Regions from separate parts of the Kitasatospora sp. NPDC023120 genome, predicted to be linked through region 2. Evidence: riboswitches for the same ligand, from Rfam matches in the RefSeq annotation. Region 2 holds a riboswitch; the other holds the start of a gene.

The links. A riboswitch is a leader RNA that binds a small molecule or an ion and turns the genes downstream of it on or off. The one in region 2 is predicted to bind thiamine pyrophosphate.
Region 1: it holds a riboswitch for thiamine pyrophosphate, as region 2 does, so the genes downstream of both, ACZ3TI_RS10990 (purine-cytosine permease family protein) here and thiO (glycine oxidase ThiO) in region 2, are expected to answer to the same signal.

What each region holds. Positions count from the first base shown of each region.
Region 1 is NZ_JBVHHY010000006.1:120,265-123,650, reverse strand. Features, by position in the region: gene ACZ3TI_RS10995 (glycerophosphodiester phosphodiesterase family protein) at 1-257, opposite strand, end outside; gene ACZ3TI_RS10990 (purine-cytosine permease family protein) at 375-1,784, opposite strand; TPP riboswitch at 1,777-1,924, opposite strand; gene ACZ3TI_RS10985 (S1C family serine protease) at 2,132-3,386, shown strand, end outside.
Region 2 is NZ_JBVHHY010000003.1:445,909-449,294, forward strand. Features, by position in the region: gene pknB (Stk1 family PASTA domain-containing Ser/Thr kinase) at 1-211, opposite strand, end outside; gene ACZ3TI_RS06960 (thiazole synthase) at 302-1,099, opposite strand; gene thiS (sulfur carrier protein ThiS) at 1,101-1,385, opposite strand; gene thiO (glycine oxidase ThiO) at 1,382-2,560, opposite strand; TPP riboswitch at 2,564-2,676, opposite strand; gene ACZ3TI_RS06975 (NAD(P)/FAD-dependent oxidoreductase) at 2,761-3,386, shown strand, end outside.

The sequences.
Region 1 (3,386 bases), on a different contig from region 2:
AGCTCGCCGAGCGTCATCGCCGAGACGGTGCCCCGGCCGTTGGAGACCCGACCGATCCGCCGGTCGTGCACGCAGACCAGGTGGCCGTCGGCCGTCACGCGGACGTCGCACTCCAGCGCGTCCGCGCCCTCGTCGAGCGCGCGCCGGTAGGCCGCGAGGGTGTGTTCGGGCAGGGCGTGGGAGGAACCGCGGTGGGCGATCACCTGGACGGGCGGCGCGGTGCGCGCCGCCGCCGAGGACAGGTCTGGGCTGGTCACGGGGCCAACGATAGGCGGCGCAGGTGACGCGGAGGCGACGACGGCCCCAACCTGTGGGGCCGTCTCCGGCAGCGGCCCACCGCGGACGGGCCCGGGGCGCGTCCGCGGTGGCCGGTCTCAGCGGGCGGTGCGGCGGGTGAGCGGGGTGAGCGCCCAGGTGGCCAGGGCCGGCACCAGGAAGGCGAACAGCGAGGCGGAGGTCCACTCCTGCGGGGTGAAGTGCAGGGCCTCCTGGGCGGAGGTCCAGAAGTCCGTCCACCAGCCGGCCACCTTGGTCGGCGCGATGAACTGGTACACGGCGAAGCCCAGCCCCCACGGCAGCAGCATCGTCCAGCGGGACGGCGCGTCCGCCGAGAGGTCCCAGCCGCGGCGCCCGGCGCCGAGGAAGAAGTCCACCGCCAGCACCGCCAGCAGCGGCACGAACACCGAGCCGATCAGGCCGAGGAAGTTGTAGTAGGTGTCGGTGAACTGGTCGATCTGCAGCGCCAGCACGGTGGTCAGCGCGCCGATCCCGCCGCTCAGCACCCGGCGGTCCACCTTCGGCAGCAGGTTCTGCACCGACATCGCGGTCGAGTACACGTTGGCGAAGGACTGGTCCGTCTCGCGCAGCACCAGCACCAGCAGGAACAGCCAGCCGGCCCAGACGCCGAGGAAGGAGTCGAAGATCCGGTTCGGGTCGCCGTCGGACTGCAGCAGCGCCATCAGCCCGAGCACGTAGCACCAGACCTGGGCGATCGTGTAGCCGGAGAAGCTGCCCCAGAACGCCGAGCGCGGGGTGCGCGAGTGCCGGGTGTAGTCGGCGGCCAGCGGGACGAAGGAGACCGACACCGCGATCATCGCGTCGGTCGCGCCCAGGAAGCCGTGCCAGTTGCCGGCGCCCGGGTCCGGCACGCCCTGGCGGCCCAGCTGGACGGTGAAGTACACCATCGCGACGGCGACCGCCCCGGCCACGAAGCGGCGCAGCACCGCGATCGAGCCCAGCGGCCAGATGGTCAGCGCGGTGGTCAGCGCGCCCGCGAGCAGCACGAACAGCCAGCGGTAGCCGGTGGTGTGGGCGACGGTCTGGGCGCTCGCCGAGATCGTCAGCAGCTCGAACACGCCCCAGCCGATGCACTGCACGATGTTCAGCACCGTCGGCAGGTACGACAGCCGGGTGCCGAACAGCCCGCGCAGGCTGGCCATCGCGGGGGCGCCGGTCCGGGCGCCGATCAGCGCGGCGACACCGAGCATCGCGGTGCCGACCGCCGTACCGACCGCGATCGCGGTCACCGCGGCCGCCAGCGACAGCTCGCTGCCGGGGGCGCCGAGCACGGTCGCGGCGGTGGAGAAGCCGATCAGGCTGACGCCCAGGTTCATCCAGAGCGCGAAGTGGTCCCGGAAGCGCAGCGTGCGCGGCGGCTCGGTGTCCAGGACCAGCGGGGCCTCGACGTGCGCGGGGCGCTCCAGGACAGCAGTGGCCGCGGGCGACCCGGGGAGATCCTTGGACTCGGGCGCACCCGGAGAAGAGGATGGCGAAGCAGACGGCATGGCCGATACTCCCTACGCCGGCATTACCCGGACAGGTTCCGGCGGTCAGCGCCCCCTCGACCGTTCCGCCTCGCTCGCGTGGCGTACGGTCGACATGCGCACTCTCAGCCTGGTGGGTCCAAGCTCCCGCGTGTCAGTTTGGAGCGACAGGGTAACCGGCACCGGGGCGAACTCCAAGGCCAGGGCGTGCGCGGTCCGCATCGCGGGATGCCCGGCGGGGGAGGGAGCCCTCGGCCGTCGGCGCCGGCTAAGGATTCTTATGAGTTCTTCAGAGGGGTCCTTACGGCAATCGAATCGACAGTGCGAAAAACTATGGTCCTTGGTTCTGCCAGCTATGGAGGTCGTCCGTGAGCACCGAGCGCGAGGTTGGGCCCGCCGGGCCGCAGGGGGAGCAGCCCGCCGGCCAGGGGGCGGCCGAGTCCGCTTCCGAAGGCCCCGCTCAGGGCGGGCACAAGCCGACCATGGCGTTCCGTCGGGTCCCGGAGCCGGAGGCGGCGCCCGCGGTGGACGGCGCGGTGGACGGCACCCCGGCCGACGCGGCTCCGGCGGACGGCGGGCACAAGCCGACCGTCGCCTTCACCAAGGTCCCCGCCGCGCCGGAGGCCCCGGCCGCGCCGGAGGCGCCTGCGGCTCCCGCTGCCCCCGTCGCTCCCGTCGTTCCCGTCGCCGAGGAGCCCGTGGTCGACCCGGCCACCGGCTACGTCGACGCGCCGCCGCCGGTCCTGCCGCCCGCCCAGGCCGCCGCGCCCGCGGCCCCGGCGCTGCCGCCGACCGGCAACCCGTACGCCACCCCGACCCACGGCGTGCCCGCCGCCGGCGCGCACGACGCGTACGGCACCGCCACGCCCGCCCCCGGTACCCAGATCACCCCCGGTGCCCCCGCCGCGCACGCCCACCACCCGTTCGGTGCCGGCCAGCCGCTCGGCGGCTGGGGCCCGACCCACGACGCCACCTCCGGCGGCGCGGGCTTCCCCGGTGGTCCCGGCGGCCCGCTCGGCTACCCGGCCGAGTACCCCGGCGGCCCGCACGGCGGCGGCCCGCGCAAGAAGCGCGGCGCACTGGTCGCCCTGATCGCGGCCGTCGCGTTGGTCGCCGGTGTCGCGGGCGGCGCGCTCGGCGTGGCCGTGGCCGACCGCAACGGCAGCAGCACCTCCGCGGACGACCACCGCAGCACCACCGTCCAGGCCAGCGACACCCAGAAGAACGAGCCCGCCCCGGGGTCGATCGCCGCCATCGCGCAGAAGGCGCTGCCCAGCGTCGTGACCATCAAGGCGCAGGGCAACGGCGAGTCGGGCACCGGCACCGGGTTCGTCTTCGACACCGAGGGCCACATCCTCACCAACAACCACGTGGTCGCGCCGACCCTCAACGGCGGCAAACTGACCGTCAAGTTCGCCGACGGCACCTCGTACAACGCCTCGGTGCTGGGCCACGCCGAGGGCTACGACGTCGCCGTGGTCAAGATCGACAACCCGCCGAAGAGCAAGCTGACCCCGCTGCCGCTGGCCGACTCCGACAAGGTCAACGTCGGCGACGCCACCGTCGCGATCGGCGCGCCGTACGGTCTGGAGTCCACCGTCACCAGCGGCATCATCAGCGCCA
Region 2 (3,386 bases):
GCTTGGCGACCGCCTTGGCCTCGCGGATGAAGCGGGCGGTGAAGCCCTCGTCCCCGGCCAGCGCGGGGTGCATCACCTTGAGAGCGACCACCCGGTCCAGCCGGGTGTCGGTGCCCTTGTAGACGGTGGACATCCCGCCGGTGGCGATGCGCTGCTCGACCCGGTACCGGTTGTCGAGCAGGGTGCCGATCAGCGGGTCGTGCAATGCCATGTCCACCCGCGCGAGTCTAGTGGCGGGGCGGGCGGCCGGACCCGGGGGACACCGCCCCAGGGCCCAGCTGTGCCCGGCTTGTGACACGCCTCAGAACGCCGGGCGTTCCCGGGTGTCGAGGTCGGCCCGGCCGGCCATCGCGGAGGAGGCCTCGGCGTGGAAGCGGCGCGGGATGCGGCCGGCCCGGTGGGCGAGCCGACCCGCCTCGGCGGCGTGCCGCATCGCTTCGGCCATCAGCACCGGGTCCTGAGCGCGGGTCACCGCGGAGGCGAGCATCACCGCGGAGCAGCCCAGCTCCATCGCCAGCGCGACGTCGGATGCGGTGCCGGCGCCCGCGTCCAGGATCACCGGGACGCCCGCGCTCTCCACGATCAGCTGGAAGTTGTGCGGGTTGCGGATGCCGAGGCCGGAGCCGATCGGCGAGCCCAGCGGCATGATCGCGGCGCAGCCGACGTCCTCCAGCTTGCGGGCCAGCACCGGGTCGTCGTTGGTGTACGGCAGGACGGTGAAGCCGTCGTCGACCAGGGTCTCGGCGGCGTCCAACAGTTCGATCGGGTCCGGCAGCAGGGTCCGCTCGTCGGCGATCACCTCCAGCTTCACCCAGTCGGTGCCGAGCGCCTCGCGGGCCAGCCGGGCCGTCAGCACGGCCTCGCCGGCGGTGAAGCAGCCGGCCGTGTTGGGCAGGACGCGGATGCCGTTGCGAGTCAGCACGTCCAGGACGGAGCCCTGGGTGTTCGCGGCGACCCGGCGCATCGCGACGGTGGTCAGCTCGGTGCCGGAGGCGAGCAGCGCGCGCTCCAGGACCTCCAGGCTCGGCGCGCCGCCGGTGCCCATGATCAGCCGGGAGGAGAAGGTCGTCCCGGCGATGGTCAGCAGGTCGTCGGCCATCTCAGCCTCCCTGGACGGCGGTGAGGATCTCGACCCGGTCACCCGGGTGCAGCGGCGTCTCGGACCACGAACTGCGGGGCACCACGGCCTCGTTGAGCGCGGCAGCGACACCGGTGTTGGCCCGGCTGACGGTGGCCACCACCTCGGCGAGGGTCGTCGTGGCGGGCACCGCGCGGGGCTCGCCGTTGACCGTCAGCGCGACCTCGGTCGGGGCGGTGTCGGTCGGGGCGGTGTCGGTGGGCGCGGTGCCGGTGGGCGTGGTGCCGGTCGGGGCGGTCTCGGTCATGCCAGGGCCTTCGTGGTGGGGCGAGCGGGGTCGGGGGAGAACCGGGTCGGGGTGAACGGCCGCGCCAGTTCCGGGAGTTCGCCGGTGGCCAGGTACTCGGAGACCAGGTCGGCGGTCACCGGGGTGAGCAGGACGCCGTTGCGGTAGTGCCCGGTGGCGGCGACCAGCCCCGGCAGTGCGGTCGGGCCGAGCAACGGTGCGTTGTCGGGCGAGCCGGGGCGCAGCCCGGCCGAGGTCTCCACCAGCGGGAGTTCGGTGATCCCCGGGACCAACTCGTGGGCGTCGCGCAGGAGTTCGTACACCCCGCCGGCGGTGACCGTGGTGTCGTAGCCCTGCTCCTCGGTGGTCGCGCCGATGACCAGCTCGCCGTTCTCCCGCGGCACCAGGTAGATGTGCTGACCGCGCACCACCGCGCGGACGTTGCGGGAGAGGAACGGCCGGTAGGCGTCGGGGATCCGGAGGCGCAGCACCTGCCCCTTCACCGGGCGGATCGCGGGCAGCACGCCCTCGGGCAGTCCGGCCAGCCGGTGGCTGTGCGGGCCCGCGGCGAGGACGACCCGCTCGGCGGTCAGGGTCTCGTGGGTGCTCAGCCGGGCGCCGACCGCGCGACCGCCCTCGACCAGCAGCTCCACCGCCTCGGCGCGGTGGATCAGGACCGCGGCGCTTTCGCAGGCGGAGAGCAGCGCGTCGAGCATCCGGCGGCCGTCCACCTGGTGGTCGTCCGCGACGTGCAGGCCGCCGCGCACCCCGGGGGCGAGCATCGGCTCCAGCTTGCGGGCCTCCCGGCCGGTCAGCCAGGTCGAGTCCAGGCCCAGTCGCAGGTGGAGCGCGTGCAGTTCGCGCAGTTCCTCGCGGTCGTCGGAGTCCAGCGCGACGGCGACCGTGCCGCACCGGCGGTAGCCGGTGTCCTGGCCGCCGCTCGCTTCCGTCAGCTCGGCGGCGAAGTCCGCGTACCGCTCGCTGGAGGCCATGCCGAGGTGCAGCAGCGGCTCCTCGCCGTACTGGAGCTCGGTGACCGGGGCGAGCATCCCGGCCGCGACCTGGGCCGCCCCGCCGCCGGGGGACGGGTCGACCACGACGGTCCGCAGCCCGCGCTGCGCCGCCCGCCAGGCGACGGCGAGGCCGATGATGCCCCCGCCGATCACCAGGACGTCGGCGCGGGCGCCTGATGGCAAGCGTGTCAAAGCTGCTCTTCTCCCTTCGCCGGTATGACCCGGATCAGGTTCGGACGGTCGCAGGCCGTGCCAGCCCGCCTCTCAGCCCGGTTCGCCGGGCTCCCGTGATGGTGTCCCCACCATAACGCCGGGGTGCGGCCCGGCCGAAGGCCCGTACGAAGGGTGGACGGCCCCGGGGTGGCGGCGTGGCGCTGAGTACAGTGACGGGCGTGGCAGAGCTGAACGGAACGGATCGGGTGGTCGTCGTCGGGGCCGGGCTGGCCGGGGCGCAGTGCGCCCTGAAGCTGCGGCAGGGCGGGTGGCGGGGGCGGATCACGCTGGTCGGCGAGGAGCCGCACGCGCCGTACGACCGGCCGCCGCTTTCCAAGGACGTCCTGCTCGGCAAAAGCGACAGCACCACCCTGGACATCGACTACGCGCACCTGGGCATCGAGGTCCTCACCGGCCGCCGCGCCACCGGCCTCACCCCCGGCGTGCTGCACACCGACGGCGGTGACCTCCCGTACGGCTCGCTGGTGATCGCCACCGGTGCCGTCCCGCGCGCCCTGCCCGGTGCCGAGCGGGCGCACCTGCTGCACACCCTGGACGACGCGCTGGCGCTGCGCGCGCTGCTGCGCCCCGGTCTGCGGCTGGTGCTGGTCGGCGCGGGCTGGATCGGTGCCGAGGTGTCCACCGCGGCGCGGGCGGCGGGCTGCGAGGTGACCGTGGTCGAGGCGGGTCCGGCGCCGCTGCCCGGTGCGCTGCCGACCGCGATCGGCTCGGCGATGGCCGCCTGGTACGCCGAGGCCGGGGTGGAGCTGCGCTGCGGGGTCGGGGTGGCGGCCGT